Regions from separate parts of the Streptomyces sp. NPDC002795 genome, predicted to be linked through region 2. Evidence: riboswitches for the same ligand, from Rfam matches in the RefSeq annotation. Region 2 holds a riboswitch; each other region holds the start of a gene.
What was found. A riboswitch is a leader RNA that binds a small molecule or an ion and turns the genes downstream of it on or off. The one in region 2 is predicted to bind cobalamin.
Positions count from the first base shown of each region.

Region 1: another riboswitch for cobalamin. It lies ahead of ACFYWS_RS11400 (HoxN/HupN/NixA family nickel/cobalt transporter); the one in region 2 lies ahead of ACFYWS_RS36990 (cobalamin biosynthesis protein).
Region 3: another riboswitch for cobalamin. It lies ahead of ACFYWS_RS17615 (ABC transporter substrate-binding protein); the one in region 2 lies ahead of ACFYWS_RS36990 (cobalamin biosynthesis protein).

Region 1 covers NZ_JBIAQB010000003.1:456,591-466,835, forward strand. Annotated here, with positions in the region: gene ACFYWS_RS11395 (GTP-binding protein) at 1-1,243, opposite strand, end outside; gene ACFYWS_RS11400 (HoxN/HupN/NixA family nickel/cobalt transporter) at 1,392-2,513, opposite strand; cobalamin riboswitch at 2,544-2,773, opposite strand; gene ACFYWS_RS11405 (inorganic diphosphatase) at 2,763-3,266, opposite strand; gene ACFYWS_RS11410 (GNAT family N-acetyltransferase) at 3,332-3,823, opposite strand; gene rho (transcription termination factor Rho) at 3,866-5,059, opposite strand; gene ACFYWS_RS11420 (class I SAM-dependent methyltransferase) at 5,358-6,068, shown strand; gene ACFYWS_RS11425 (VOC family protein) at 6,167-6,961, shown strand; gene def (peptide deformylase) at 6,965-7,618, opposite strand; gene ACFYWS_RS11435 (GNAT family N-acetyltransferase) at 7,759-8,514, shown strand; gene ACFYWS_RS11440 (MarR family winged helix-turn-helix transcriptional regulator) at 8,528-8,986, opposite strand; gene ACFYWS_RS11445 (FAD-dependent oxidoreductase) at 9,139-10,245, shown strand, end outside.
Region 2 covers NZ_JBIAQB010000017.1:59,743-69,987, forward strand. Annotated here, with positions in the region: gene ACFYWS_RS36965 (alpha/beta hydrolase) at 1-669, opposite strand, end outside; gene ACFYWS_RS36970 (class II aldolase/adducin family protein) at 746-1,429, opposite strand; gene ACFYWS_RS36975 (lysozyme) at 1,621-2,370, shown strand; gene ACFYWS_RS36980 (anion permease) at 2,575-3,849, shown strand; gene ACFYWS_RS36985 (hypothetical protein) at 3,872-4,093, shown strand; cobalamin riboswitch at 4,171-4,315, shown strand; gene ACFYWS_RS36990 (cobalamin biosynthesis protein) at 4,353-5,315, shown strand; gene ACFYWS_RS36995 (cobyric acid synthase) at 5,312-6,829, shown strand; gene ACFYWS_RS37000 (putative cobaltochelatase) at 6,915-9,008, shown strand; gene cobO (cob(I)yrinic acid a,c-diamide adenosyltransferase) at 9,009-9,608, shown strand; gene ACFYWS_RS37010 (cobyrinate a,c-diamide synthase) at 9,602-10,245, shown strand, end outside.
Region 3 covers NZ_JBIAQB010000005.1:332,200-342,444, forward strand. Annotated here, with positions in the region: gene ACFYWS_RS17580 (hypothetical protein) at 1-1,729, shown strand, start outside; gene ACFYWS_RS17585 (MFS transporter) at 1,713-3,065, opposite strand; gene ACFYWS_RS17590 (acyl-CoA dehydrogenase family protein) at 3,062-4,195, opposite strand; gene ACFYWS_RS17595 (acyl-CoA dehydrogenase family protein) at 4,192-5,319, opposite strand; gene ACFYWS_RS17600 (enoyl-CoA hydratase/isomerase family protein) at 5,377-6,168, opposite strand; gene ACFYWS_RS17605 (CaiB/BaiF CoA transferase family protein) at 6,197-7,459, opposite strand; gene ACFYWS_RS17610 (GntR family transcriptional regulator) at 7,711-8,382, shown strand; cobalamin riboswitch at 8,391-8,581, shown strand; gene ACFYWS_RS17615 (ABC transporter substrate-binding protein) at 8,617-9,669, shown strand; gene ACFYWS_RS17620 (FecCD family ABC transporter permease) at 9,666-10,245, shown strand, end outside.

The sequences.
Region 1 (10,245 bases), on a different contig from region 2:
CCTCGGCGAGCGTGGCCTGCACGACCTCCTTCTGCACCTCGCCGTAGAGCGAAAGGAAGATCTCCTGGCGGATGTCGTCCTGCCGCAGGCCGATCAGGGGGTCCTGCTCGGCGAGCTGGGTGAGTGCGGCGAGCAGGGCGCCGCGCAGCCCCGGCCGCTCCGGGTCGACGACCGTCTCCAGGGTCGGAGGCGCGAAGTGGTGCTCTCTCACGGGCACTTGGGGCTCACCGAGGTCGTCCCCGACGCGTACTCCGCCGAGTCCCCACAAGCGCGCCACCTGCCCGGGGCCCACTTCCGTACGCGGTGTGTCAGCCCCGTCCGCGAAGACGCGCACCGACGTCACCCGGTCCTCCCCGCCGCCGGGCAGCGCGAGCCGCTCGCGCACCCGCAGCGTCCCGGTGAACACGCGGGCGTACGCGATCTTCTCGCCGGCCGCGCCGCGCTCCACCTTGAACACGCGTGCGGACAGCGGTAGTTGGGGCAGCTCCTCGGCGGGAGGCAGCAGTCGTGTGATGCCGTCCACGAGGGCGTCGACCCCCGCCCCGGTCATCGCCGAGCCGAAGTACACGGGATGCGCCTCGGTCCGCGCCGTCTGCTCGGCGAGCGCGTCGCGCAGCCAGGCGTACGTGACCGACTCCTCGTCCTTGACGTACGCCTCCAGCAGCGCGTCGTCGCGGGCGGAGAGTACGTCGACCAGGCGGGCGCGATGGTCCGTGTCATGGGCGACGTAGGGGACACAGAGCGCGTCCCGGCTGCCGAGGCCGCGTGTCACCGTGTTCATCGGGACCATGGCGGGAGCCAGTTTGCGGCGCAGGTCGTCGAGGAGTGATGCCTCGCGGGCGCCCGCGCGGTCGACCTTGTTGACGAACACCACGGTGGGGATGCGCAGTCGGCGCAGTGTCCGCATCAGGACGCGGGTCTGCGCCTGCACGCCCTCCACGGCAGAGACGACGAGCACCGCCCCGTCGAGCACCCCGAGCACCCGCTCGACCTCGGCGATGAAGTCGGGGTGGCCAGGTGTGTCCACGAGGTTGACGCTCGTGCCGCGGACCGGGAACGACACCACGGCCGACTTGATGGTGATGCCGCGCCGGCGCTCCAGGTCGAGGGAGTCGGTGCGGGTGCTTCCGTCGTCGACCCGGCCGAGTTCGTCGATCACCCCTGCGGTGTGCAGGAGCCGCTCGGTCAGGCTGGTCTTACCGGCGTCGACGTGCGCGAGAATGCCCAGATTCAGGGTGTGCACTGGCAGTCATGTCCTTGAGGGAGAGGGCAGGGGCCTTCTGAAGGAACATGTCTGCAGTGCGCATGGATCGGTCCTCACGGTCGGGGTGCGCGGCCGGCTGCCGCGTGGAGCTCAGTGCAGCAGTCGGCCGCGCATCCCGGCAACCGAATTACGCGCCGTCGGCGAGCCTCGCCGACCAGCGCTGCTCGACCCTCGCCAGCCGCCAGTAGGCGATCGCCGCCGCCCACACGGCCACGAACAGGCCCACGATCACGTACCCGACGTTGTCGAGGTCGAGCCCGGCGATCCACCCGGTGACGGCGTCGCTGAGGGCGAGCTTGTCGTGCAGGACGCCGACGAGTTCGATCGTGCCGATGAAGAACGCGACCGCGATCGAAAGACCGGTGATGGTGAGGTTGTAGAACACCTTGCGCACCGGGTTGGAGAACGCCCACTGGTAGGCGAAGTTCATGAACGTGCCGTCGAGCGTGTCGAACAGGCTCATGCCCGCGGCGAACAGCAGCGGCAGGCACAGGATCGCGTACCACGGCAGGCCCGCCGCGGCGCCGCTGCCCGCCATCACCATCAGCGTCACCTCGGTCGCGGTGTCGAAGCCGAGCCCGAAGAGAAAGCCGAGCGGGAACATCTGCCCCGGGCGGGTGATGGACTTGGTGAAGCGGCCGAGGATCCGGTTCATGAACCCGCGGGAGTCCAGGTGCTCCTCCAGCTTGCGCTCGTCGTAGGAGCCCGCGCGCATCGCCTTGAAGACCTTCAGGATGCCCATCAGGGCCACGAGGTTGAGCGCCGCGATGAGGTACAGGAACGTACCGGAGACGGTCGTGCCGACGGCGCCGAGCACCTGGTGGGTGCGTGACTCGTCGTTCAGCAGCGTGCCCGCGAGCGCCGCGCCGCCCGCGACGAGCGCCGCCATCGCGACGACCACGCTGGAGTGGCCGAGCGCGAACCAGAAGCCGACCGAGACGGGTCGCTTGCCGTCGGCCATCAGCTTGCGGGTGGTGTTGTCGATGGCCGCGATGTGGTCGGCGTCGAAGGCGTGCCGCATGCCGAGCGTGTACGCCGTGATGCCGAGGCCGATACCGAAGGCCTTGTTGCCCACTTCGTAGTGCTCGGGGACGACGAGAAGGAACAGCACGCCGAACGCGACGACGTGCAGCGCGGCGATCACCGCGATCAGTCCTGCCGTGCGCAGCGTGTCCTCGCGGCGCCAACGGAAGGCAGGGGGAGGGGAGTTCAGGGCAGGGGAATTCTGGGAGTTCCCGGGCAGGGTCATGCGTCGATCACGCTCCAGCACCTCGTGGATCACTTCGTGAGATGCCGCGGCCGGTCTCCTGGCTTACGGGTGTGCCCGCCGCTCCGGCCTTCCCAGCGGCCGACGGCCGCCAGTGGCGTACAGGGTGGAACGACGCGCTCCGGACGGCGCTGTCCGAAACCCGATCACAGTGGCGAGGGCCGCTCCGGAATGAGCCCCTGAAGGGCTGTCACCGGCTTCCCGAGCACCACGGCCCGACCACCCTACTACCTACTCAAAAGCGCGCTCGCGGGCCCGGTGGATCTCCTCGTAGGCCTTCTCCCGGCCCTCCCAGTGGGACCCCGCGACCGACTTGCCCGGCTCCAGATCCTTGTAGACCTCGAAGAAATGGGTGATCTCCAGGCGGTCGAACTCGGGGATGTCCCCGATGTCCCGGGTCGCGTCGTGCCGAGGATCGTGCGCGGGGACGCACAGCACCTTCTCGTCCGGGCCCTTCTCGTCGCTCATCACGAACATGCCGATCGCCCGGCACTCGACGACGCAGCCGGGGAACGTCGCGTCGCCGGTCAGGACGAGCGCGTCCAGCGGGTCGCCGTCGCCGCCGAGCGTGCCCTCGATGTAGCCGTAGTCCGCGGGGTACTGCGTCGACGTGAACAGCATCCGGTCGAGCCGGATCCGGCCGAGATCGTGGTCCATCTCGTACTTGTTCCGTGAGCCCTGCGGGATCTCCACGATCACGTCGAACGCCTCGGCGCGTGCCTGACTGCTGCCCAATGTGGCCTCCTTGCCGCATTCCGACGCCCATGAGTGTGCGCCGTACCGGGCAAGGGCGGAACCCCTCAGGCGGCGGGGGGAATGGGGAATTCGAGTTCGGGTCGGTCCCAGGCGACGGCCGGCGGGCGCGCGGGCACCGTGCCGGTGCGGTGCGCGCCCATGCCGCGGTAGAAGCCCTCGGCGGGCGGGTGCGCGACGACGCGTACGTGATCGAGGCCGGCTGCGAGGGCCCGCTCCCGCATGTGGTCGACGAGCAGCCGGCCGATGCCCCGGCCCTGCGCCTCGTCCGCGACGAACATCAGGTCCAGCTCCGGCGGCTCGGTGAGCAGCGCGTAGAAGCCGAGTACCCGCCCGTCGGCCTGATCCACCGCTACGTAGACGTGGTGCGCCTCTACGTAGTCGGGCCCCACTCGATAGCCCGCGACCATGGAGGCGTAGGGGTCCCGGTAGGCGCTGGAGCCGCGCACGAGGCGGGTGAGGCGCCGGGCGTCCTGGGTGGTGGCCCGCCGGATGGTGATCGAGGGGCCCCCTCCGCGGCGCGTAATACTCGCGTTCATGTGTCGAGTATTACGTATTCGGTAGCGCATTCGGGGGCGGGGTCAGGCGGCCGGCACCGTGGACCGGGCCTGGCGCAGGAACGTGGCGTTGTCCGGGGTCTGGCGCAGCTTGTCGAGAAGCGCCTCGTAGGAAGCGGCCGGGTCGCGGCTCTGGAGGGCGCGCCGCAGTCCGCGGACGACGCTCAACTCAGCGGCGGGGAACAGGAGTTCCTCGCGGCGGGTGCCGGAGGGGATGAGCTCGACGGCCGGGTGGACGCGGCGCTGCGCCAGGGTGCGGTCGAGGCGCAGCTCCATGTTGCCGGTGCTCTTGAGCTCCTCGAAGTAGTAGTCGTCGGCGCGGGAACCGGTGTCGACGAGGGTGGTGGCGAGGATGGTCAGCGAACCGGCCTCCTCGGCGTCGCGGGCCGCGCCGAAGAAGCGCTTCGGCCCGTGCAGGGCGGCCGCGTCGACACCGCCCGACAGGGTGCGGCCGCTGGTGGAGGCGGCGTTGTTGTGCGCCCGGCACAGCCGGGTGAGGGAGTCGAGGAGGATCACGACGTCGCGGCCCCGCTCGGTGAGGCGCTTGGCGCGCTCGACCGCGAGTTCGGCGAGCGCGATGTGTTCCTTCGCCGGGCGGTCGAACGTCGAGGCGTAGACCTCGCCGCGTACGGAGCGGCGCATGTCGGTGACCTCCTCGGGGCGCTCGTCGACGAGCACCACCATGAGGTGGACCTCGGGGTGGTTGGCGGCGAACGCGGCGGCGAGCTGTTGCAGCAGCACCGTCTTGCCGGTCTTCGGCGGGGCGACGATCAGGCCGCGCTGCCCCTTGCCGACGGGCGTGAACAGGTCGACGACCCGTCCGGCCAGCCCCGCGGCCGGGTGCTCCAGGCGGAACCGCTCGCTGGGGTGGAGCGGGGTGAGGTCGGCGAAGTGCGGGCGGCGGCGGCTCGCGTCCGCGGGGGCGCCGTCGAGGGTCTCGACGTGTACGAGGCCGCGCGGCTTCCCGCACGTCCCCTCGACGAAGTCGCCCTTGCGCAGGCCCAGTCGGCGGATGAGGTGGGCGGGGACCTGGACGTCGTGCGACGTGGGCTCCAGGTCGGCCGCCCGCAGGAAACCGGCCCCGTTCCCGCCGATGTCGAGGACGCCGGCGGCGCGGACGGATTCTTGGGGTGGGGCGGGGGTGGTGCTCGTGGTGGTGGCCGTGGTCATGGTGATCACAGGTCCTTTCGCGGGCCGGGCCGCGGACGCGGCAGGCATACAGAGGCAGGGAAGGGGTGGGATCCGGCGAGTGGCGGGGGCGGCTGAGCGCGCCCCGCGGCCGAGGAGAACCTGGCGGGTACGGCGACGGGTGAAGAGCCCGCCAGAAGCCGCTGACCAGGGATGACGTGCGCAGTATGGCGACGGGAACACCGTCGAACCAGGAGCGCTGAAGAGAGAGATTCGGTACCGGCGCCTCGAAACGGGCGAGCACATGTACCGCTAAGACCGTACCACCAGAAGCCTGCCGCGCGGCAAGCCCCGACGTCGGCCCCGGCACGCCCTATGCTGATCCGCCATGTTCACCGATCAGGGCCCCACCCTCCGCGAGCTGGCCGTTCAGGCACTGTCCTCGGTCGAGCGGGGGTACGACCTGCTGGCGCCGAAATTCGACCACACACCGTTCCGCACCCCGGATGTCGTGCTGGACGCGGTGGGCCGCACGCTCGCCGGACTCGGCCCGTACGACACCGGGCTCGACCTGTGCTGCGGCACGGGGGCGGGCCTGCGCGTGCTGCGTGAGGCGGGTGTCGGGCGGGCCGTGGGCGTCGACTTCAGCGGCGGGATGCTGGATGTCGCGAGGCGCGGTGAGCCGGCGGCCGACTGCGTGCGAGCGGACGCGCTGGCACTGCCCTTCGGTGAGGTCTTCGACCTGGTGGTGAGCTTCGGGGCGTTCGGACACTTCCTGCCGCGCGAGTGGCCGCGACTGTTCTCCGAGGTGTGCCAAGTGCTGCGCCCGGGCGGGCAGTTCGCGTTCCCGCTGCCCGCGCCTGCGGGCCCTGGATCGGTGGGCTACTGGGCGATGCTCGGTTTCGACGGTGCGATGCGGGTGCGCAACGCGGTGTGGCGGCCCCCGTTCGTCATGTACTACCGGCCGTTCCGGCTCGGCGACGTACGGAGGGAGTTGGACCGCGCCGGGTTCGATGTGGCGCTGCACGCGCTGCCCGAGCTCGGCGAGCGGGCCGACGGCAGCCCGCGGTGCAGGCTGGTCGTGGCCACGCGCCGCTGACGGGCCCGCCGGATAGCGCCCCGGCCCCGCCGCGCCTAGCGTGGTCCCATACCTGCCGGGCCGCGTCGTGCCCGGCGGCCGACCGAAGGGTGTCGCGCATGTCCGCTCGTCCTGAAGGCGCGCCGGTCTGGGCCGACGCCATGTTCCCCGACCTGGAGGCCGCGAAGGGCTTCTACACGGAGCTGTTCGGCTGGACCTACGACGAGGGCAGCGCCGAGTTCGGCAACTACACGCAGGCCAGGACGCCCGACGGCAAGCGCGTCGCGGCTCTCGTGCCGCAGATGCCCGGCGCGGAGGGCGTGCACCCCGCCTGGAACCTGTACCTCGCCACCGCGGACATCGAGTCGGTCGCCGAGCGGATCAGGGACGCGGGCGGCAGTCTCATGATGGACCCGATGCAGGTCGCCTCGTTCGGCACGATGGTCACCGCCCAAGACCCGGCGGGCGTCGTCTTCAGCGTCTGGCAGCCCGACACCCACGAGGGCTTCGAGAAGGTCAACGAGCCCGGCGCGTTCTGCTGGGCCGAGGTCAACACCCGCAACGCCGCGAGGACCGACTCCTTCTTCCCTGCCGTCTTCAATTACGACGTGCACAAGATGGCCGACGAGCAGATGGACTTCAACGTCTGGAACCTGGCCGGCGAACCGGCCATGGGCCGCTTGCAGATGACGGACGACTTCCCCGCCGAGGTCCCCTCGCACATCAACGTGTACTTCGTCGTCGAGGACTGCGACGCGGCCGTCGACACCGTCCAACGCCTGGGCGGCCAGCTGTACTTCGGGCCGATGGACAGCCCGTTCGGCCGGTTCGCGACGGTCGGGGACCCGCAGGGCGCGGCGTTCTCCGTCATCGACGTGAGTGCGGCCAAGGGCGAGATGCCGGACATCGGCTGACGCTCAGTCGGATCCGGGAAGAGTGAACCCCAGCTCCTGAGAGGCGAGTTGGGGAGTCGGCTGTGCCCAGCGCCTCACCGTGACACTGCTCTGCGTCGACGACAGGGAGCGCATCTCGGCCCGGTCCAGGTAGAGCGTGCCGTTCAGATGGTCCGTCTCGTGCTGCACGATCCGCGCGGGCCAGCCCGTGAACTCCTCGTCCACCGCGCGCCCTTGCCCGTCGAGGGCGCGCAGTCGAACGCGCTCGTGCCGGGCGACCGCGGCCTGGTAGCCCGGCACGCTCAAGCACCCTTCGTAGAGCCCCACTTGGCGCTCGCCCACGGGCTCGAAGGCCGGATTGACCAGTACGCGGAACGGCTGCGGCGTCCGCCCCCGCGCGACCCGCAGCTCCTCGCTCACGGCCGCCGCGTCCTCGATGACCGCGAGCCGCAGCGGCACCCCGATCTGCGGCGCGGCCAGGCCCACGCCGGGCGCGGCATGCATCGTGACCCGCATCGCGGCGATCAGCCGGGCGAGCAGCTCGTCCGGGAGCTGCCCGTCGACGGACTCGGCGGGGCGGCGCAGGACCGGGTCGCCCGCCGCGACGATCGGCAGTGGCTGCTCGGCGGCTCCGGCCAGTAGGGACTCGACGTGATCAGTCAGTGACGTGAACGGCATCGCGCCAGGATGCCAAGCGTGGTCGCGCGTCGACAACGGGGGTGGGGGAATGCCTCGGCCGCACCGACGGTTCTGATCCTGTGGCCGCCCTGACGGATGGGGCGGCAGTGGCACAGGAGAAGGTTCGAAGGTTCCGACGGATGACGCAGACGCAGCCGCAGACGCAGATGTACGCAGCACACGAGGGCACCACGGGTCCCGCACCGCACACCGGCGGCGGGTTCCACCCCCTCGACCACCCCGCGTACGCCGCGCTCACAGGACCGCACGCGCACTTCGCCGAGTGGAGCGGCCGGGCCCTGCGCTATCCCACCGACGTCACGCCGTGGACCGCGCTGCCCCCTGACCCCGGCCCCGCGGACTGGGCCGATCTCGCCGCCTTCGCCGCCCCCGACGGAACGCTGCCGCTGCTCGGCACCGACGTCGGGCTGCCGGACGGGTGGGAGGCGACGGTGGATCACGCGGGCGTGCGCATGGTCGGTGACGCGGTGGACGCGGCCCTGGACCCGGAGGCCGTCGTGCTCACCGCCGACGACGTGCCGGAGATGCTCGACCTGGTGGCCCGCACCCGGCCGGGCCCGTTCACGCCCCGCACCATAGAACTCGGCACGTACCTGGGGATCCGCCAGGGCGGCACGCTCGTCGCGATGGCGGGGGAGCGCCTGCACCTGCCGGGACACACCGAGATCAGCGCCGTGTGCACCGACCCGGACCAGCGGGGCAAGGGCCTCGCGGGGCGTCTGGTGAAGGCCGTCGCGGCCGTGGTCCGGGAGCGTGGCGAGACGCCGTTCCTGCACACCGGCGCGGCCAACACGAGTGCGATCCGCCTGTACGAGTCCCTGGGCTTCCACCTGCGCAACACGACCCGCTTCCGCACGGTGCGCGCGCCGCGATAGCGCGGGGTGTGCTCTACGCGCCGGGCTCCTCCTGGGCCGCGTGGTTGTAGCGCACCAGGTAGTCGGCGAAACGCTCCAGGTCCTCCTCCGGCCAGTCCGCCAGGCGGTCGCCGAAGATCTGGCGGCGGTTGACGGTCACCTGGCGCAGGAGGTCGGCGCCGGCCTCGGTCGGGTGCAGGACCTGGACCCGGTGGTCGTCGGGGTCGACGCGGCGGATCACGAGGCCTGCCCGCTGAAGGGTGGCCACCTGGCGGCTGACGGTCGACTTGTCGAGGGCGTAGTGCGCCGCCAGGTCCGTGGCGCGGCAGCCGCCCCGCTCGTCGAGGTGGGCGAGCAGCGAGTACGAGACGAGCGAGAGCTCGGGGTGCATCCGGGCGGCGGTGGCCCGCGCGCGCCGTGCGAACGAGGTCAGCTCGCGCTGAATGGTCTCCACGGCCGCCTCGCGGTCGGCCGGGTGATCTGGCTGTGCCACGGCGGTTCCTTTCGGGATGCTCGTTGCACTCTACAACCCAGCTCGCCCCGCGGCGGCCCGACGTGGCGCGGATCTCTTATGCAACTTGTTGCAAAACCGGTGCGGTGTCCTCTACAACTGACTCGACCGTTCACCGCCGCACGGAGGGCCCCATGAGCCGCTATCCGCACCTGCTCGCCCCGCTCGACCTCGGTTTCACGACGCTCCCCAACCGCGTTCTGATGGGCTCGATGCACGTGGGCCTGGAGGAGGCGCCGAACGGGTTCGCGCGCATGGCCGAGTTCTACGCCACCCGCGCCCGCGGCGGCGTCGGCCTCATGGTCACCGGCGGCATCGCGCCCAACGCCGAAGGCTGCTCCTTCGACGGCGGCGCCAAGATGACCGACGAGGCGGAGGCCGCACAGCACCGCGAGGTCACCGACGCCGTGCACGCGGCGGGCGGCAGGATCGCCATGCAGATCCTGCACTTCGGCCGGTACGCGCACCACGCGGGCCTCGTCGCGCCGAGCGCCGTGCAGGCGCCGATCAGCGCCCACGTCCCGCGCGCCCTCACCGACGAAGAGGTCGAGCGGACCATCGAGGACTACGCGCGCGCCGCCGAGCTCGCCCAGTCCGCCGGGTACGACGGCGTCGAGGTCATGGGCTCCGAGGGCTACCTCATCAACGAGTTCATCGTCTCCGCCACCAACCACCGCGAGGACCGCTGGGGCGGCTCCTACGAGAACCGGATCCGGTTCGCCGTCGAGATCGTGCGCCGCGTGCGCGAGCGGGTCGGCCCCGACTTCATCCTCATCTACCGCCTGTCCATGCTGGACCTGGTCCCCGGCGGCTCGACCCTCGACGAGGTCGTGCACCTCGCCAAGGAGATCGAGGCGGCAGGCGCCACCATCATCAACACCGGCATCGGCTGGCACGAGGCCCGCATCCCCACCATCGCCACGTCCGTGCCGCGCGGCGCGTACACCTTCGTCACCAAGAAGGTCATGGGCGAGGTGAACGTCCCGCTGGTGACCACCAACCGCATCAACACCCCGGAACTCGCCGAGGAGTTGCTCGCCGACGGCGCCGCCGACATGGTCTCCATGGCGCGCCCGATGCTCGCCGACCCGGAGTTCGTGAACAAGGCCGCCGCCGACCGCTCCGACACCATCAACACCTGCATCGGCTGCAACCAGGCCTGCCTCGACCACATCTTCAGCCTCCAGATCACCTCCTGCCTGGTGAACCCGCGCGCCTGCCACGAGACCGAACTGGTCCTC
Region 2 (10,245 bases):
GCGCACGGCGTAGCGGATCGCCGCGTCGAGGTCGCGCCACTCCGTCTCGCCGAGGTGGCCGAGGCCGTCCGGGGAGCGGGGCGCGCCGAGGTCGCCGCGGTAGGCGAGGTCGAGCACCGGGAACTGGTGGTGGTGCAGGAACTCCATGAGGTTCATGGGGTGTTCGCGGGTGGTGCCGAGGCCGTGCACGGTGATCACCCATGTGTCGCGGGTGCCGGGCACGAACCAGGCGGGCAGCGCGCCGAGTTCGCCGGGCACGTCGACGTCGGCGTGGTCGAGGCCGAGTGCGGCCTTGGGGTCACCGATGTGCACCTGGGGCGTGAGCCAGGCCCTGGCGCCGGGTTCCAGGGTGCCGTGGGTGACCCGCTCCAGGCGGCGTACGACGGTGTCGGCGGAGGTCGTGGCCGATTCGACGACCGGGCCGACCACCGCGTGGTAGCCGTCGCCCCGTAGCCCGTAGGTGCCGGGGCGCAGCGAGGCCAGGTCGCGGGTCAGGGTGACCTGGCCCGCGGCGGTGGCGTGCACGGTGAGTCTCGGCTCGGTGGGCAGCGGGCGGCCCGGGGCTGCCTTGAGCGCCGCGTCGCTGGCCAGGCGGCCGACGGCGATCGCGGCGGCCGAGGCCCCTATGACGGTGGTGACGGCAGCGGCCGTCGCTCTGGCGGTGCGCACCCGTCCAGTGTCGGCGTCCGCGCCCGCCCCGGCCAGTGGGGCGACGGCTACGGGTGACGCGAACAGCGCGAACCGGTCACCGGGTGGCGCCCCGCTGCCCGTATCCGCTCAGCCGCTCCTCCACCTCGCGCAGCTGCTCCCCGGTCAGCAGCGACGGGGTCAGGCCGGGGACGGAGTGGGCGGTGAGCCACAAGCGGCACATCCACTCCAGTTGGGCGGTGCGGTCGTAAGCGGCGGCGAGAGTGGCTCCGTATGTGAGAGTGCCGTGGTTCTGGAGCAGGCATCCCGTGCGGTCGGCCAGGGCGAGCAGCATGTTCTCGGCCAACTCCTGGGTTCCGTACGTGGCGTAGGGGGCGACCCGGACGGGGCCGCCGAGCGTCGCGGTCATGTAGTGCACGGGTGGGAGTTCGGGCACGAGCGTGGAGACCGCGGTGGCGTGCACGGCGTGGGTGTGCACGACGGCGCGGGCGTCGGTGTGCCGGTAGACCGCGAGGTGCATGGGGAGTTCGCTGGTCGGCTTCAGGGCGCCGGCCCGCCGTTCGCCGTCGAGGCCGACGGCGACGAGATCGTCCGGGCCGAGGTCCTCGTACGGGACGCCGGTCGGTGTGACGAGGACCGTGTCGCCGTCCGCCCCGCCCACTCGTACCGAGACGTTGCCCGAGGTCCCGACGACCAGGCCGTCGGTCACCGTCCGACGGGCCGTCAGCACCAGTTCCTGCCAAGCCTCGTCGAGTTCCTGAAGCTGTGTCATGGCGCGCATCCTGCCAGCCGCCCGGAGCGTGGCCGGGGCGGATCCGTACGGAGTCCGATCTTCCGGAATGCCCCATATGGGGATTGATCACTCTCTGATGTTATTTGGCTGACCTTGGCCGGGTAATTAATGATCTCTCGCTACTCTCTGGGAGTTCCCTGGGGATTTGTCATGCACGTCGTCACTTTCGGGGGGTATTCATGGCTCTCAGTCTCACCGCGTCCCCGCGCCGCCGCCGCGCCGCCGCACTCACGTCCGTCGCCGCACTGACCATCGGCGGCACCCTGCTCACGGAGCTGCCGGCACAGGGCGCGGGCAAGCCGCGCGGGAACGACGTCTCGTCGCACCAGAAGAACGTGAACTGGCAGAGCGCGAAGAACAAGGGCGCCCGGTTCGCCTACGTCAAGGCGACCGAGTCGACGAACTACCGCAACCCCTACTTCTCCCGGCAGTACAAGGGCGCCCGGAACGCGGGCATCATCCGCGGCGCCTACCACTTCGCGCTGCCGCAGAAGTCCTCCGGCAAGGCGCAGGCCTCGTACTTCGTGCGCAACGGCGGGGCCTGGCGGCGCGACGGCTGGACGCTGCCGCCCGCGCTCGACATCGAGTACAACCCGTACGGCAAGGGCAAGCACCCCTGCTACGGGCTGCGGAAGTCGACGCTGGTGTCCTGGATCAAGTCCTTCAGCAACGAGGTCGTACGCAAGACAGGGCGCCGTCCGGTCATCTACACCAACGCGCGATGGTGGAAGCAGTGCACCGGCAACAGCGGGGCGTTCGCCGGCAACCACGCGTTGTGGCTCGCCCGGTACGACAAGAGCGCGGGCGCACTCCCGGCGGGCTGGACCTACTGGACGTTCTGGCAGTACGCCGACAAGGGCCGGCTGCCAGGTGATCAGAATCTCTTCAACGGCTCGATGACCCAGCTCAAGCGGTTCGCGAGGGGGTAGCCGAAAGACCCGGCCGAAGGTCCCCGGAGCCCCTGGTTCCGGGGCTGCGGGCACCTCGAACCGGAACCCGCGGCGCCACCTCGCGGCAAGCGGAGCGAGGCCCCTCCGGTTCGGGTCACCGCGACGCCCGACCCAGTTCATCTTCCGTTCACTCGGGCTCTTTACGTTCCAAGAGCCACTGACGTCCAACCGAAGCCTGGGTAAATGGAACACATCACGCTGCTCCTAGCGATCGTGATCGTTACCGCGCTGGTCTTTGATTTCACCAACGGTTTCCACGACACCGCCAACGCGATGGCGACGACCATCTCGACAGGCGCTCTCAAGCCGAAGACGGCGGTGGCCATGTCCGCCGTGCTGAACCTCGTCGGAGCATTCCTCTCCGTCGAAGTCGCGAAGACGATCTCCGGCGGCATCGTCAATGAGGACGGCCTCAAAACAGAGGTCATTTTCGCGGCGCTTGTGGGCGCCATCCTCTGGAATCTGCTGACCTGGCTGCTCGGCCTGCCGTCCAGCTCCTCGCACGCCCTGTTCGGTGGCCTCATCGGCGCCGCGGTCATGTCGATGGGCTGGTCCTCGGTCAACGGCGGCACGGTCGTCTCCAAGGTGCTGCTGCCCGCGGTGGCCGCGCCGCTCGTCGCCGGCATCGCCTCGATGCTGGCCACCCGCCTCACGTACCGCATCAGCAAGAAGACGGACGAGCGGGCGACCGCCAAGGGCTACCGCGCCGGGCAGATCGCCTCCGCGGGCCTCGTCTCCCTCGCGCACGGCACGAACGACGCGCAGAAGACGATGGGCATCATCACCCTCGCCCTGATCACCGGCGGGGTCATCGCGCCGGACGCCGACCCGCCGATGTGGGTCATCGTCTCGGCCGGTGTCGCCATCGCGCTCGGCACCTACCTGGGCGGCTGGCGCATCATCCGCACCATGGGCAAGGGCCTCACCGAACTCGCGCCGCAGCAGGGCTTCGCCGCGCAGACCAGTGCGGCGACCGCGATCCTCGCCTCCTCGCACCTGGGCTTCTCGCTCTCCACCACGCAGGTCTGCTCCGGCGGTGTGATGGGCGCGGGCCTCGGCCGCAAGGGCGGCGTCGTCCGCTGGTCGACCGCCTCCCGGATGTTCATCGCGTGGGGTCTGACGCTGCCGGCCGCGGGCCTGGTGGGCGCGGGCGCCGAGTTCCTGACCAAGCAGGGCCCGTGGGGCATCGGTCTCACCGCCGCGCTGCTCGTGATCGGCTCCGGCATCATCTGGAAGCTGTCGCGCCGCAACTCCATCGACCACACCAACGTGACGGCGGACGAGCCGCACGCCGCCCCCGCCCAGGAGGCTCCGGGCGTCGTGACGACCGCGATCGCCTCGGTCACCCCGCCGCCGACGGGCACGGTCGAATCGGCCGAGTCCGAGGCGAAGATCTCCGACCGCCCGAAGGCCGGTGCGGTGAGCGACCCCGCGCGCCCCGCCGGCGCCACGCTGTAGTGCAGAAGGAAGCAGGGCAGGAATGAACATCGACTGGGCGGCCCTCGGCTCCGTCTTCGGCGTCTCTCTCGTGGTCACCGTGGCCCTCGTCGGCCTGTTCACCCTCGGCATCGTGGGCCTCTCCAAGCGGGAGTCGGCGGCGCGCGACGGTGGCTCGGCGGCGGCTCTGACGTCCGGGGCGTATGTCTGCTTCGCGCTGTGCGCGGCGGCCGTGGCCTACGGGATCTATCTGATCGTGGCCTGACAGGCAGTCATAGGTGAGCGGGGTGCGGGACGTGCGACGTCCCGCACCCCGCTTGCGTGATCAACAGCAAGTTGACGTGCCAACTCGGAGCGTGGTGGACTTCCCCCGCCATATACGGCAGCAGTTGAGGAAGCCGGTGCGAATCCGGCGCGGTCCCGCCACTGTGAACCCCCTGCATCACTCGGGGTGAGCCAGGAACTCTCGCTGCCGGTCTCTTCGAACCAGGGCGTGGACACCCTGAGTGAGGACACCTACCGCCATGTTCGCCCCGCGCGGCACTTGGCGGCACGAGCGCGTGTACGCGTGCGGTGCCGCCGCCGGAATCTTCGCCGACCTTCTTCTCGGCGATCCGCGCCGTGGGCATCCCGTCGCCGGATTCGGACGCGCCGCCTCGGCCGTCGAGCGCGGCCTGTGGCGGGACCACCGTGGCGCGGGCGCCCTGCACACCGCGGTGTGCGCCGGTGGCGCCGCCGCTCTCGCCGCTGCCGCCTCCCGTGCCGTACGCCGCTCCCCCGCCGCCACCGTCGCGCTGACGGCCGCCGTCACCTGGGCCGTCGTCGGCGGCACCTCGCTGGGCCGGGAGGCGCGGGCGGTCGGATCCGCGCTCGACGCCGGGGACGTGGAGCTCGCGCGGGAGCTGCTGCCCCGGCTGTGCGGCCGCGACCCGCAGGGGCTCGACGCCGACGGGATCGCCCGCGGCGTCGTCGAGTCCGTCGCGGAGAACACCTCCGACGCCGTCGTGGGCGCGCTCGTGTGGGGCGCGCTCGGCGGGGTGCCGGGCCTGGTCGCCTTCCGCGCCGTGAACACGCTCGACGCGATGGTCGGGCACAAGTCCGTGAAGTACCGGCGGTTCGGCTGGGCCTCGGCCCGCCTCGACGACGTGGCGGGCTGGCCGGGAGCGCGCCTCACCGGCGCCCTGGCGGTCCTCGCGGGCGGCAGGCCCCGGCAGGCGCTGGACGCGTGGCGTGCGGACGCGCGGCGCCATCCCAGCCCGAACGCGGGCGTCGTCGAGTCCTCCTTCGCGGGGGCGCTCGGGGTGCGGCTCGGCGGGACCTTGGCGTACGGCGGCCTGGTCGAGCACCGGCCGGTGCTGAACGCGCCGGGGCGCGCGGTCGAAGTGCGTGATGTGGATCGGGCCGTGCGCTTGTCACGGCGGGTGTCTCTGTTGGCGTTGGGAGTCTGTGTGGGTGCGCGACTGGTACGAGCACGGGGGCGGCGATGACCGGCGGAGGACTGCTCGTCGCCGGAACCACCTCCGACGCCGGGAAGAGTGTCGTCACCGCCGGGATCTGCCGGTGGCTGGTGCGCCAAGGCGTGAAGGTCGCGCCGTTCAAGGGGCAGAACATGTCCCTGAACTCGTTCGTGACCAGGGAGGGCGCCGAGATCGGGCGCGCGCAGGCCATGCAGGCGCAGGCCGCGCGGGCGGAGCCGAGCGCGCTCATGAACCCCGTCCTGCTCAAGCCCGGCAGCGACCGCAGCAGCCAGGTCGTCCTCATGGGCAAGCCCGTGGGCGAGCTGAGTGCGCGCGGCTACCACGGCGGTCGGCAGGCGGCGCTGCTCGACACCGTCGTGGGGTGCCTGGAGGAGCTGCGCGCCACCCATGACGCCGTGATCTGTGAGGGCGCCGGGTCGCCCGCCGAGATCAACCTGCGGCGCACCGACATCGTGAACATGGGGCTCGCGCGGGCCGCGCGGCTGCCGGTGCTCGTCGTCGGCGACATCGACCGGGGCGGTGTCTTCGCCTCGTTCTTCGGGACCACGGCGCTGCTCGCGCCGGAGGACCAGGAGCTGCTCGCCGGGTACCTCGTCAACAAGTTCCGCGGCGACGTGAGCCTGCTGGAGCCGGGGCTCGACATGCTCAAGTCCCTTACCGGGCGCGACACTTACGGTGTCCTGCCGTTCCAGCACGGTCTCGGCATCGACGAGGAGGACGGGCTCCGGGTATCCCTGCGGGGCTCCGTACGGGAGTCGGTCGTAGCGCCGCCCGTGGGCGAGGACGTGCTGCGGGTCGCCGTGTGCGCGGTCCCTCTGATGTCGAACTTCACCGATGTGGACGCGCTGGCCGCCGAGCCCGGTGTCGTCGTGCGGTTCGTGGACCGGGCCGAGGAGCTCGTCGACGCGGACCTGGTCGTGGTGCCGGGCACGCGCGGCACCGTGAAGGCGCTGGAGTGGCTGCGTGAGCGCGGGCTCGCGGACGCCCTCGCGCGGCGGGCCGCCGAGGGGCGGCCCGTGCTCGGTATCTGCGGTGGCTTCCAGCTGCTCGGCGAGACGATCGAGGACGAGGTCGAGTCGCGGGCCGGTGTCGTCGACGGGCTCGGGCTGCTTCCCGTACGCGTACGGTTCGAGGCCGAGAAGACCCTCTCCCGGCCGGTGGGCGAGGCGCTCGGCGAGTACGTCGAGGGGTACGAGATCCATCACGGCGTCGCCGAAGTGCTGGGCGGCGAGTCCTTCCTGGACGGGTGCCGGGTCGGGTCCGTGTGGGGGACGCACTGGCACGGCTCGCTGGAGTCGGACGGCTTCCGGCGGGCGTTCCTGCGGGCCGTCTCCGACGCGGCGGGGCGGCGGTTCGTACCGGCGCCGGACACGTCGTTCGAGGCGCTGCGGGAGGAGCAGCTCGATCGGCTCGGGGATCTGATCGAGCGGCATGCGGATACGGACGCGCTCTGGCGGTTGATCGAGGGGGGTGCGCCGGCGGGGTTGCCGTTCGTGCCGCCGGGAGCACCGGGGACGCCGTGATGGGAGGTCGCCCCCGCCACCCGCCCCCCTTTGCACCGTTCCCCGCGCCCCTGGACACGTTTTACTCACTGGAGGTTGTCGGCTGATGCCCACCCCTTACCCGTTCACCGCCGTCGTCGGGCAGGACGATCTGCGGCTTGCCCTGTTGTTGAATGCCGTGTCGCCCGCCGTTGGCGGTGTGCTCGTGCGCGGGGAGAAGGGGACCGCCAAGTCCACCGCCGTACGTGCCCTGTCCGCGCTCGTGCCGGGCGTCGACGTCGTCTCCGGATGCCGGTTCTCGTGCGATCCGGTGGCGCCCGATCCGCAGTGCCCCGACGGGCCGCACGCCGACACCCCGGGTGCCCAACGAGCCGCGCGCATGGTCGAGTTGCCGGTCGGCGCCTCCGAGGACCGGCTCGTGGGTGCGCTCGACATCGAGCGGGCGCTCTCCGAGGGCGTGAAGGCCTTCGAGCCGGGACTGCTCGCGGACGCGCATCGCGGAATCCTGTATGTGGATGAAGTCAATCTGCTGCACGACCACCTTGTGGACCTGCTGCTCGACGCCGCCGCCATGGGCGCCTCGTACGTGGAGCGCGAGGGCGTCTCCGTACGGCATGCCGCACGCTTCCTCCTCGTAGGGACGATGAACCCCGAAGAGGGCGAGCTGCGGCCGCAGTTGCTCGACCGGTTCGGGCTGACCGTGGAGGTCGCGGCCTCGCGCGAGCCCGAGCAGCGGGTGAAGGTCGTCAAGCGGCGGCTCGCCTACGACGACGACCCCGAGAGCTTCGTGGGCGAGTGGGCCGACGAGGAGGCCGATGTCCGGGCCCGGATCGTCGCCGCGCGTGAGCTGTTGCCCCAAGTGCGGCTCGGCGACCGGGCGTTGACGCAGATCGCGGCGACGTGCGCGGCCTTCGAGGTGGACGGCATGCGCGCCGACATCGTGATGGCGCGCACCGCCACCGCGCTCGCGGCCTGGGCCGGGCGCACCGACGTCCTCGCGGAGGACGTGCGGCAGGCCGCGCTGCTCGCGCTCCCGCACCGCAGGCGCCGGAACCCCTTTGACGCGCCGGGACTCGACGAGGACAAGCTCGACGAGACCCTGGACGAGTTCGGACCACAGGAGGAGCCCGAGGAGTCCGAGGGTCCCGAGGGCGACGACGATCCGGACGGTGGGCCCGACGGCGGCGGCTCCGGTGGCGGCGTGCCTCCGCAGGACGGCCCGCACGACGGCCCCCAGGAGACCAAGGACTCGCGGGACTCGCAGGACACGCAGGACGCCCCGGCCGGCGACGGCCGGGAGGACTCCCCCGAGGAGCCCGCCGCTGCCCCCGCGTCCGGCGGCGGCGCCCCCGAGCAGAAGCCCGTGGCGGCCGGTGAGCCCTTTCGTACGAAGATGCTGAGCGTCCCCGGCCTCGGCGAAGGAGCCGCGGGACGGCGGTCCCGGGCGCGTACCGAGCACGGCCGCACGACGGGGGCGACGCGACCCCGTGGCGCCCTGACGAAGCTGCACCTGGCGGCCACCGTGCAGGCCGCCGCCCCGCACCAGCGGGCGCGCGGACGTTCGGGCCGGGGGCTCGTCGTACGCCGTGACGATCTGCGGCAGGCAACCCGCGAGGGGCGCGAGGGGAACCTCGTCCTGTTCGTGGTCGACGCCTCGGGGTCGATGGCGGCGCGGCAGCGGATGACCGCGGTGAAGGGCGCCGTGCTGTCGCTGCTGCTCGACGCGTACCAGCGGCGGGACAAGGTCGGGCTCGTGACCTTCCGGAAGTCGGCGGCCGAGGTCGCCCTGCCGCCCACGTCGAGCGTGGACACGGCGGCGGCCCGCCTGGAGTCGCTGCCGACCGGCGGGCGCACCCCGCTGGCGGCCGGGCTGCTGAAGGCGCACGAGGTGCTGCGTGTGGAGCGGCTGCGGGATCCGGCGCGGCGGCCGCTGATGGTCGTCGTGACCGACGGGCGGGCGACCGGTGGTCCTGAGCCCGTGAAGCTGGCGGGCCGGGCGGCCGGGCTGCACGCCGCGGAGGGGACGGCGAGCGTCGTCGTCGACTGCGAGACCGGCATGGTGCGGCTCGGGCTCGCCGGGGAACTGGCCGGCCGGCTCGGCGGCACCGCCGTCACGCTGGACGAGCTGCGGGCGGATTCGATCGCCGGGCTCGTGAAGGACGTCACTGGGACGCAGAACACCATCAGGAGGGCCGCTTAAATGCCGCAGGGACAGCCGAGCGTCGTACCGAACGACGGGCTGACGACACGTCAGCGTCGCAACCGCCCACTGGTGTTCGTGCACACCGGCATCGGCAAGGGCAAGTCGACGGCCGCGTTCGGGCTCGCGCTGCGCGCCTGGAACCAGGGCTGGCCGATCGGGGTGTTCCAGTTCGTCAAGTCGGCGAAGTGGAAGGTCGGCGAGGAGAACGCGCTCAGGACGCTCGGCGCGAGCGGCGAGGGCGGCACCGTCGCCTGGCACAAGATGGGCGAGGGCTGGTCGTGGGTGCAGCGCGACGACCAGGCCGACAACGAGGAGAAGGCGCGCGAGGGCTGGGAGCAGGTCAAGCGTGACCTGGCCGCCGAGACGTACAAGCTGTACGTGCTCGACGAGTTCGCCTACCCGATGCACTGGGGCTGGATCGACGTGGACGACGTCGTCGAGACGCTGCGGAACCGTCCCGGGCAGCAGCATGTCGTCATCACCGGCCGCAACGCCCCTGAGAAGCTGGTCGAGTTCGCGGATCTCGTCACCGACATGTCGAAGGTGAAGCACCCGATGGACGAGGGCCAGAAGGGCCAGCGGGGCATCGAATGGTAGGTACGCAGACCGTGGGCGTGCCGCGCCTTGTGGTCGCCGCGCCCGCCTCCGGCACCGGCAAGACGACCGTGGCGACGGGCCTGATGGCGGCGTTCGCCGAGCGCGGGCTCGCCGTGTCGCCGTACAAGGTGGGGCCCGACTACATCGACCCCGGCTATCACGCGCTCGCGACCGGCCGTCCCGGCCGCAACCTCGACGCGTACATGTGCGGACCCGAGCTCGTCGCCCCGCTGTTCGCGCACGGGACGGCCGGGTGTGAACTCGCCGTCGTGGAAGGCGTGATGGGCCTGTTCGACGGTGCGTCGGGAGAGGGCGAGCTGGCCTCGACGGCCCACGTCGCGAAGCTGCTGAAGGCCCCTGTCGTGCTCGTCGTCGACGCCTCCTCGCAGTCGCGGTCGGTGGCGGCGCTCGTGCACGGCTTCGCCTCCTTCGACCCCGAGGTGCGTCTCGCGGGCGTCATCCTCAACAAGGTCGGTTCCGACCGCCATGAGGAGCTGCTGCGCGAGGCCATGGAGGAGGTCGGCGTCCCGGTGTACGGGGCGCTGCGCCGCACCCCGCGGGTGGCCACGCCGTCCCGGCACCTGGGCCTGGTCCCGGTGGCCGAGCGGAGCGCTGACGCGGTGGACTCGGTTCGGGT
Region 3 (10,245 bases), on a different contig from region 2:
CGACCGGTTCCGGGAGACGCTCGCCGACGAGGCGCGCGAACTGGCCGCGGGGCGTGCGCCCGAGGGCCTGCCGCAACTGCCGCTGACGGAGGACCAGGCGAGCCGCGTCGCCGACACGCTGCTCGCCCTCGTACCGGCCGGGGAGCGCGCGGGCCTGCGCCCGGAGGTCGAGACGGCGCTCGCGGACGGGGACGTCGGCACCGCGCTCGCCGCCGTCGCCCCGGTCACCGTCACGGACCGCGTCCAGGGCGCGGCGGCCCAGCTCCGCACGCTCGTCGACGGCGGACGCTGGGACCTGACCGACACCCTCAAGGCATCCGGCAACGACCTGTCGGGGCTGCGGGAGGTGCGCCCCTACACGGCGGTGGGGCTCGGGGTGCTCGAAGTCGTCGCGGCGGTGCTGCTGTTGCTGTCCCTCACGGCGCTGTGGCTGCTCGGTCCGCAGCAGACGGGGCGCCGGCTGGTCCTGCTCGGGATTCCGCTCGCTGCGGGCGGGGTGCTCACCGCGCTGGCCGCCTGGGTGACGCGTCTGGTCACCGACGGGCGGCTCGTCGCGCCTCCCGACTCGTGGCCGCCGAGCCTGACCCGCCTCGTCGACGACGTGCAGCGCGCCGCCGTCGGCCACTTCACCGTTACCGCGCTGTGGGCCGCGCTCGTCCCCGTACTGGCGGGGGCGCTGCTCACCGGTGTCGGCCTGCTCATGAGGACCGGACTCGCCGGCCGGCTTCCGCAGGCGGCCCGCGACCGCCTCGATACTCCGCGGCGGGCGGTCGGCCTGGGTTTCGGGGCGGCGTGCGTGGCGGTCACAGGCATGGTCCTGATGCCGCTGGCCGCCTCCCCGGCAGCCGCCCGAGAGTGCGAGGGCAGCACCGAGCTGTGCGACCGCCCCTACGACGAGGTCGCGTATCTCACCGCGCACAACGCGATGTCGACGACCGCCGACCACTTCATCGGGCCGCTCCAGGACCCGCGTATCAGCACGCAGTTGGACCACGGGGCGCGCGCCCTGCAACTGGACACCTACCGCTGGGAGACGCCCGACGAGATCGCCGGGCGTCTGGACGGCTCCGACTTCACGGCGGAGCAGCAGGCGCTGGTGCGGTCCGCGGTCAACCGGGTCAATCCGCCGCGCAAGGGGCTGTGGCTGTGCCATTCGGTGTGCCGGGCCGGGGCGATCTCCCTGGTGCCGACGTTGCGCGAGATCGGCGACTGGATGAACGACCACCCCAACGAAGTGGTCACCTTGATCATCCAGGACGCGATCTCCGCCGAGGACACCCGAAAGGCCTTCCGCCAGGCCGGGTTGGAGAAGCTGCTGCACCGGCCGCACGCCGATCCGGCGAAGCCGTGGCCGACGCTCGGCGAGATGATCGACAGCGGCCGGCGCCTAGTGGTCCTCGCCGAGCAGGCGGACACCCCCGGCTCCTGGTACCGCAACTTCTACCGCTACGGCATGGAGACGCCGTTCGCCTTCCGCTCCCCGGACCAGATGAGCTGCGTCCCCCACCGCGGCGGCGACGACAAACGGCTGTTCCTCCTCAACCACTTCATCACCGACAACGGCGGCAGCCGCATCGACGCGGGCGAGGTCAACGCCCGCCGCTACGTCCTGGACCGGGCGCACCGCTGCGAACGCGAGCGCGGCAGGCCGGTGAACTTCGTCGCCGTGGACTACGCGACGATCGGGGACGCGCAGGGGGCGGTCGACGCGCTCAACGAGGGCCGCTGACCGGCTCCGGTACCGATTCCGGCTCCTCGACCAGCGACGTCTTCGAGGTCTCGGGCATCAGCGCGTAGGTGATCAGCGAGATGAGGGCGCAGCCGGAGACATAGAGGAAGAACCAGTTCTCGTGGCCCGCGTCGGCGAAGGCCAGGGCGACGTAGGAGGCGGTGCCGCCGAAGATGGCCTGGGCGAGGTTGTAGGGGACGGCGACGCCCACGGTGCGTACCTCGGTGGTGAACAGTTCCGCCTTCACCACCGCGTTCACGGACGAGTATCCGGCGACGATCGTCAGCGCCAGGATCGAGAGCGCGAGGGCGGCGCCCCAGGTCGGCCACGCCTTCATGCCGCTGAGGATCGGGTACGTACCGAGGGTCGTGCCGACGCCGAAGAAGATCAGCACCGGGCGTCGGCCGACCCGGTCCGAGATGTATCCGCCCAGCGGCAGCAGCACCAGGAAGACGCAGAGCGCCGCGAAACTCACCCAGGACGCCTGCTCCTTGGGCAGGCCGACGCTGTTGACCAGGTAGCTGTTGAGGTACGTCGTGTACGTGTAGTAGGCGACCGAGCCGCCGAGCGTCAGGGCGAACACCAGCACGGCGGCGCGCCGCTGCCGCCACACCTCGCGCAGGGTGCCGCGCCGTTCCTGTACGTCCCCGGCCTCCGCCTTGACGTACGCCTCGGTCTCGTGCATGCCGCGGCGCAGATAGAAGACGGCGACGGCGCCGAGCGCGCCGATCACGAAGGGGATGCGCCAGCCCCACTGCGTCAACTGGTCCTCGCTGAGCAGGGTTTGGAGCACGATCAGGATCACGAGGCCCGCCAGCTGGCCGAGCGTCACGGAGACGTACTGGAAGCTGCCGCCGAGGCCGCGCCGGTGCCCCGCCGAGACCTCGGTGAGGTACGAGGCGCTGGCCGCGTACTCGCCGCCGACGCTGAGGCCTTGCAGCAGGCGGGCCACGACGAGGACGACGGCGCCGGTGTAGCCGGCCGTCGCGTGGTCGGGGGCGACGGCGATCATCAGGGCGCTCACCGACATCAGGCCGACGGTGACGGTGAGGCCGGTCTTGCGGCCCTTGCGGTCCGCGAGTCTGCCGAGCAGCCAGCCGCCGACGGGCCGGGCGAGGAAGCCGACGGCGAAGACGGCCGCGGAGTTCAGCAGGGAGGCGGTGGGGTCGTCCGCGGGGAAGAAGCGGCCGGAGAAGTAGACGGCGAAGGTGGCGTAGACGAACCAGTCGAACCACTCGATCATGTTGCCGATCGAGCCGACCATGATGTTCCGGACGTAACCGCGCTTCTGCGCGGCCGTGCCGGATTCCGCTCTTGGGTTGACCGGGCGACTCATCGTCGAACCTCGCTGGGGAAGGTGGCGGCGGGGGCGGTGAGGACGTCCCAGAGGGCGGGTTCGCCGGCCGCGATGGCCAGCCGGCCCAGCGCGACGGCCTCGGCCTGCTGCGGGACGGGGGTGTCGCGCCAGGCCCAGAGGCGGCGCGTGTAGCGGTGCAGCGGGTACTCGGCGGTGATGCCGAGCGCGCCGTGCAACTGGTGGGCTCTGTGGGCCACTTCGGTGGCGGTGGACGCGGCGGTGATCCGGGCGGTGGCGGCTGCGGCGGTCAGCTGGTGGGCATCCTTTTGAGCGCTCGCGTCCGCGCGGTGGATGTCGCGGGCGTGGTTCAACGCGGCTTCGGCCTGCAAGAGGTGGACGCGCATGGTGGCGAGGTGGGCGGCGACGGCCGGGATCTTCAGGAGCGGTGCGCCGAACTGCTGGCGCCGGGTCACGTGCCCCGCGGTCAGCTCGTAGGCGCCCTCGGCCGCGCCGAGCAGGGCGGCCGAGCGGAGTACGGCGAGGCGGGCGCGGATGTGTGCGGGGGACGGTGCGCCGGGCGGCAGCGTGTTCACCGGTGCGGCGGTGAGGTCGATGGCTTCGTAGGGGGTGCCGCACAGGGCGGGTCGGGGCGGGTGGCGGGTGACGCCGGGGCCCGTGAGGTCGACGGTCCACGGGCCCGCTGCGGATGTTCCTACGATCTCGGCCGCCGGGACCAGCAGCAGGGTGTGCGCTCCGGACGCCCAGGGGACGGCGGGCAGTTGGGCGGTGAGTGTGCCGTCGGCGGCCGGCTCCGTGATGTCTGCGGGGAGGAGGGCGAGTGTGGTCGCCCCCGTGGGGAGGGGGGCGCCGGAAGCCAGGCACCAGTCGGATGTGGCGGACTCGGCGACCGGGGTGGTGACGGTGTGCCGGGCGAGCGCGTGGGTCAGGGCGAGGAGGTCGTCGAAGGTGCCGCCCGACCCGCCTGCCGACTCGGGAACGTCCAGGCGTGTCATGCCCAGTTCGGCGAGTCGCTCCCACAGCGCGAACCCTGACGCGTCTTCCGTGGCGGCCGCGTCCGCCGCGAGTCCGCGTACGACCTCGCGGAGTTCGTCGGCGTACTCGCTGGTGATGGTGGGCTCGCGGCGCCGGGCCTGGCTGGGGGTGGTCATGCGCGGGTCTCCTCGCGGGCGATCAGGGACAGCAGGACGTCGGAGGCGCCGCCGCGCAGGCCGAACGCCGGGGCGGCGAGCAGCGCCTGGCCGAAGTGACTGTCGGCGGTGGGCGGCAGGCCCCCGGATGCCTCGCGGAACGCCTCGACGACGTCGTTCTCGAAGGCGTTGCCCAGGTACTTCAGGGCGGCGGCCTCTCGGACCGGGGTCTCCCCGCGGTCCATGGCGGAGGCCACGTCCCAGCAGAGGCGGCGCAGCACGGTGAGCCGGGCGGTGAGGGAGCCGACCGAGGCCGCGATAATGTCCGGGACGGCCGCCCCGGATTGCCCGTCGCGGGTGGCCTCGGCGAGCAGGGCGACGAGAAGGGGATAGCTGGACAGAACGCGTTCGGCGCCGCCGCGTTCGAAGGAGAGCTGCCCGACGACCTGGCGCCAGCCCTCCCCCTCGGTGCCGATGAGGCGGCCTTCCGGGACGAACACGTCCTCGAACCGCACCTCGTTGAAGTGGTGTTCGCCCGCCAGGTCGGGGATGGCGCCCGTGCTCACCCCGTCGGCGTCCATGTCGACGACGAACTCGCTCAGCCCCTGGTGCTTGCGTTCGACGTCCTCCCGCGCGGTGGTGCGGGCCAGTACGTAGGCGTGGGTGGCGTGGTGGGCGTGGCTGGTCCAGATCTTGTGGCCGCTGAGCCGCCAGCCGCCCGCGACGCGGCGTGCGGTGGTGCGGACCGAGGCCAGGTCGGAGCCGGCCTCGGGTTCGCTCATGCCGAGGCAGAAGACGGCGTCGGTGGCGGCGATCCGCGGCAGGATCTCCTCCTTGAGCGCGGTGCTGCCGTGCCGCAGGATGGCGGGTCCGATCTGCCGGTCCCCGATCCAGTGCGCGGCGACGGGGGCGCCCGCGCGCAGCAGTTCCTCGGTGACGGCGAGCCGGTCGACGTTGCGCAGGGCGTGGCCGCCGTACTCCTGCGGCCAGGTCATGGCGGTCATCCCGCGGCCGGCCAGTTCGCGGCTGAAGTCGCGGTCGAAGGAGCGGAGCCAGGCGTCGCTGCGGGGTGTGTAGCGGCCGGCCTCCCGCCACTCGGCGGCCAGGGCGCGGGCGGCGGCCCGAGCGGTGTCGGTCGGGGACATACGGGAGGTGCCTCCTGAAGCTGAAGGTCCGGTGGTGGGGAGGGGCGTGGGCGGCCGTCAGGAGCCCGTGTACGTACCGGTGCGCTTCTCGCGGAACGCGTCGTAGGCCTCGCGGGAGTCGTCCATCGATGTCACCACGGCCATGTGGGAGGAGATCAGGTCGAGCGCGGTGCGCAGGTCGTGGTGGGCGCCCTGGCGCACGGCGCGCTTGATGATGGCGAGGGCCGCGGGCGGGCGGGCCACGAGGCGGGCGGCGAACGCGTACACCTCGTCGAGGAGGTCCGCGTCGTCGAAGACGTCCTCGACGATGCCGAGCCGCTTGGCCTCGGCCGCGTCGACGAAGTCGCCGGTCCACAGCAGGCGCAGCGCTGCCGCCTGGCCGACGACGCGGGGCAGCAGCCAGCAGCCGCCGTCACCGGGGACCAGGCCGACCTTGATGTAGCCCTCGCAGAAGCGGGCGGAGCGGCCGGCGAAGCGCAGATCGCACAGCAGGGCCATGTCCATGCCCGCACCGACGGCGGGCCCGGTGACGGCCGCGAGGACCGGCTTGTCCAGGTCCTCAAGCGCCCGTGCGACCTGGTGCACCCGCTCGGTGAGCAGCCTCTTCTCCTGGATCGGGGTGCGCTGCTCGCCCTTGAAGTCGGCGAGGTCGACACCGGAGCAGAAGGCGTCGCCTGCGCCGGTGACGACGATGACGCGCACCTCGGGGTCGGCGTCGGCGCGGCGCAGGGCCTCGGCCCAGGCGTCGGCCATGTCGAGGGTGAACGCGTTCTTCCGGTGCGGGCGGTTGAGGGTGATGGTGGCGATGTGGTCGCGGGTGGAGTACAGGAGGTCTTCGTCCGCGGACATGGCGGATCCTTCCGTCGGGTGGCTGTTCTCAGGCGGCGGTCGCGGCGGTCGGCTCGCGCGCCACTCCGGTGTCGAAGAGGGCGGCGGCCTCCGTGCCGGGCAGGCCGAGCTCGGCGAGGACCTCGCGGGTGTGCTCGCCCAGGTGCGGGGCGGGGCGCAGCGGGCCCTCGTCCTCGCGCGGGGACGCGCCGGCGGCGGGTTCGGTCATCCGGACCGGTGGCCGGCCGAGCAACAGCGGCCCCTCGGTGGGGTGTTCGGTGCGCTCGAAGAAGCCGGTGGCGCTCAGGTGCGGGTCGGTGAAGAGATCGTCGAGTGTGTTGACGCGGGTCGCGGGTATGTCGCGGGCGTCGAACTCGGCCTGCCACTCGGCCGTGGTGCGCAGCAACAGCTCGGCGTTGACCATCGAGTAGAGGGTGTCGATGTGCTCGGTGCGCTCCGTGATGGTGCGAAAGCGCGGGTCGTCGGCGAGCGCGGGGCGGCCGATCGCGGTGAAGAAGGCGCGCCACTGGGCGTCGGTGTAGATCATGACGGCGAGGTGGCCGTCCTTGGTGCGGCACGGGCGTCGGTGCGGGGAGCTGGTGCGGGCGTAGCCGGTGGGGCCCGTGGGCGGGTCGAAGACGCGGCCGCCCTGCTGTTCGAGGAGGGTGAACGAGGCCATGGTCTCCAGCATCGGGACCTCGACGGCGCGGCCCCGGCCGGTGATCTGACGCCCGTGCAGCGCGGCGAGCACGGCCGCGGCCCCGTACACGCCGACCGTCTTGTCGGCCGCGGCCTGCCGCACGTACTCCGCGCCGCCGTCGCCGCCCTGGAGTGCGGCGACGCCTCCGGCGGCCTGGATGACGTCGTCGTAGGCCGGCCGGTCGGAGTCGGGGCCGCCGGCGGCGAAGCCGCGGAACGCGCAGTGGACGAGGCGCGGGTTGCGGGCCAGGGCGGACTCGGCCGTGAGCCCGAGGCGGCGGGCGGCCGCGGGGCGGAGGTTGTGCACGAGCACGTCGGCCGAGTCCACGAGGGCGGCGAGGACGGGCGCCGCGCCGGGCGCCTTGAGGTCGAGGGCGGCGCTGCGCTTTCCGCGGTTGGTGTTGAGGAAGGCGGGGCCCATGCCATTGCCCCGGGTGTCGCCGATGTAGCGGACGACGTCGCCTGCGGGCGGCTCGATCTTGATGACGTCCGCGCCCCACTGGGCGAGCAGCAGGGTGCAGTACGGGCCCATCAGTGTCGAGGTGATGTCGACGACGCGGACGCCGTCGAGCGGCCGGCCCGCGGGAGATCCACCGCCGCTCTCCGCCGCCACTGCGGCTTCGGAATTGTCTACCGATTCTGCCGGTTCCTTCGGCGCCATCGCCGAGTCCTCCTCTGAAATCGGCCGCTGATGGCGTGCATTGAAGCCATCAACAGGTTTCATTTCGGGGCGTTCACCACTGAACGGGACATCCATCCGAGCAAGATTGGATGCAATCTGACTCACGGTGCGGCATCATGTCAATGCCCCAGTCGGCACAGGGGAGTTAGAGTCGACAACCCTCGGAGGGAAGGCAGGCAACAGTGACGGCTCAGGCGGGGGCGGAACGTCTGGACGCGGTGTCCGGTGCGGTGGCCCAGGTGGTGGAGGAGTTGCGGGCGATGCTGTTCGCGCGCGATCTGACGCCGGGCAGCCCGGTACGGCAGGAGGCGCTGGCCGCGCGACTCGGGGTGAGCCGGGCACCGGTCCGCGAGGCGCTGCGGGTGCTGGCCAGCGAAGGCGTCCTCGATCACGTCCGCAACGTCGGATACCGCGTGAAGGTACTGACCGCAGCCGAGTTCGAGCAGACCTATTTGATGCGGCGGGTCCTGGAGGCAGAGGTACTGCGTCGACTGCCGCCCTTCTCGGCCTCCGCCCTGGAGCGACTCTCCGCCGTGAACGAGCGGATCGCGGAGGCGTCGGCCCGCGGCGACCTCACCGCCATGGCCCGCCTCAACTCGGACTTCCACTTCCGCATGTTCACCGCGTCGGGCCTGGACCTCGTCGTCGCCGAGCTGCGCCGCGTCTGGCAGCTGAGCGACGGCTACCGGGCCTACCTCCTGCACGACCCGACGTCGCAGAAGCGGATCGTCGACGAGCACGCGGAGATGGTCGAGGCGCTCCGCGTGCGGGACCACGAACGGCTCGTCTCCCTCATGGACCACCACCGGGACGGAACGCGCCCCCAACTGGAAGCGGTCTTCACACCCGCGTGATAGCTTCGCTGAGCCAGTCGTACCTTTGTGTGTTTTTCTACGCACACGGGTCAGGGAATCCGGTGTGAACCCGGAACTGACGCGCAGCGGTGAGGGTGACGGGCGGAGCCACTGCCACTGGGCCGGCACATCGGTCTGGGAAGGCGCTCCGCGCGGACGACCCCGAGTCCGAAGACCTGCTGGCGGCCTCCAGTGCCGCGTGGCGTGGGGGCGGACCGTAGGCCGGCTCCGCGTATGAGCCCTGGACGCGAAGGAACTTCCGTGCTGTTCGCACGTCAACTCCGCCGATGCGCACCGCTGTTGGCGCTCACCCTACTGCTCACCGGGTGCGGCACGACCGCCGCCACCGAGGACGGTGCCGCCGGTGGCGGCGGTGTCACGCTCGACAACTGCGGCAAGAAGGTGCGGGTCGAGCACACCCCACGCCGGGCCGTCGCCCTCGACCAGGGCTCCGCCGAGATCATGCTCTCGCTCGGCCTGGAGGACCGGATGGCCGGCACCGGCACCTGGACCGACCCGGTCCCCGAGGAGCTGGCGAAGGCCAACGCGAAGGTGCCGCGCCTGGCCGACCGCTACCCGTCGTTCGAGAAGGTCCTCGGCACCGAACCGGATTTCGCCGCCGCCTCCTTCACGTACACCCTCGGCAAGGGCGGTGTGGCGCCGCGCGCGGAGTTCGAGAAGCTCGGCGTGCCCACGTACCTCTCCCCCAGCGACTGCACGGGCAAGGACAACGGCGACGGGGACGGCGTGCGGACCAAGACCCTGGGGCTCGACGTCGTGTACGGCGAGATCCGCGATCTGGCGCGCGTCTTCGACGTGGAGGAGCGCGGCGAGAAGCTGATCGACAGGCTCAAGTCCCGGGTGCGCACGGCTACTTCGGGGGTCGACGCGCATGGCGTGGACGTCCTGTACTGGTTCGCCAACTCCGACTCGCCCTACATGGCGGGCTGTTGCGGCGCCCCCGGCGTCATCACCAAGGAACTCGGGGCGCGCAATGTCTTCGACGACACGCGCGCGGAGTGGCCGCAGGTCAACTGGGAGACCGTCGCCGACCGCGATCCAGATGTGCTGGTCATCGGCGATCTGACGCGCCGCTCGCAGTCCGCGGAGTCGGCCGCGCAGAAGATCAGGTTCCTTGAGTCCAACCCCGTCACCAAGCACATGACCGCCGTGAAGAAGAAGCGGTACGTGCGCCTGAGCGGGCAGGCCATGAACCCGACCATCCGGACGGTCGAGGGCGTGGAGCGGGTGGCCGCGGGGCTGCGCGAGTTCGGGCTCTCGCGGTGACGGCCCGCACGGTCGCGGCTCACGCGGTACCGGCGGCCTTGCCGCGGGCCTCGCCCCGGTTCTCCGTTCGCGCCACGCTCGCCTGGGCGGTCGCCATCGCCGTGCTGTGCGCCTCCGTGGCCTTCGCCATCACCCTCGGTCCCGCGCAGATCCGGGTCGGCGACGTCTGGGCCGCGGTCGGTGACCGGATGGGCCTCGCGACCTCGGATCTCTCGCCGATCCGGGACGGCATCGTATGGAATCTGCGGCTGCCGCGGACGCTGCTCGCGGCGGTGTGCGGGGCGGGGCTCGCGGTGTGCGGCACGGTGCTTCAGGCGCTGCTGCGCAATCCGCTCGCCGACCCGTTCGTGCTCGGTGTCTCGTCGGGGGCGTCGACCGGGGCCGTGCTCGTGGTCGTGCTCGGGCTCGGCGGGGGCGCCGTCTCGGTGTCGGGCGGCGCGTTCGTCGGCGCCGTCTGCTCCTTCGCCCTGGTGCTGGTGCTCAGTCACACGCTGGGCGGCAGCACGGACCGGGTGGTGCTGTGCGGGGTCGCGGCGATGCAGCTGTTCTCGGCGCTGACCTCGTTCGTCGTGCTGA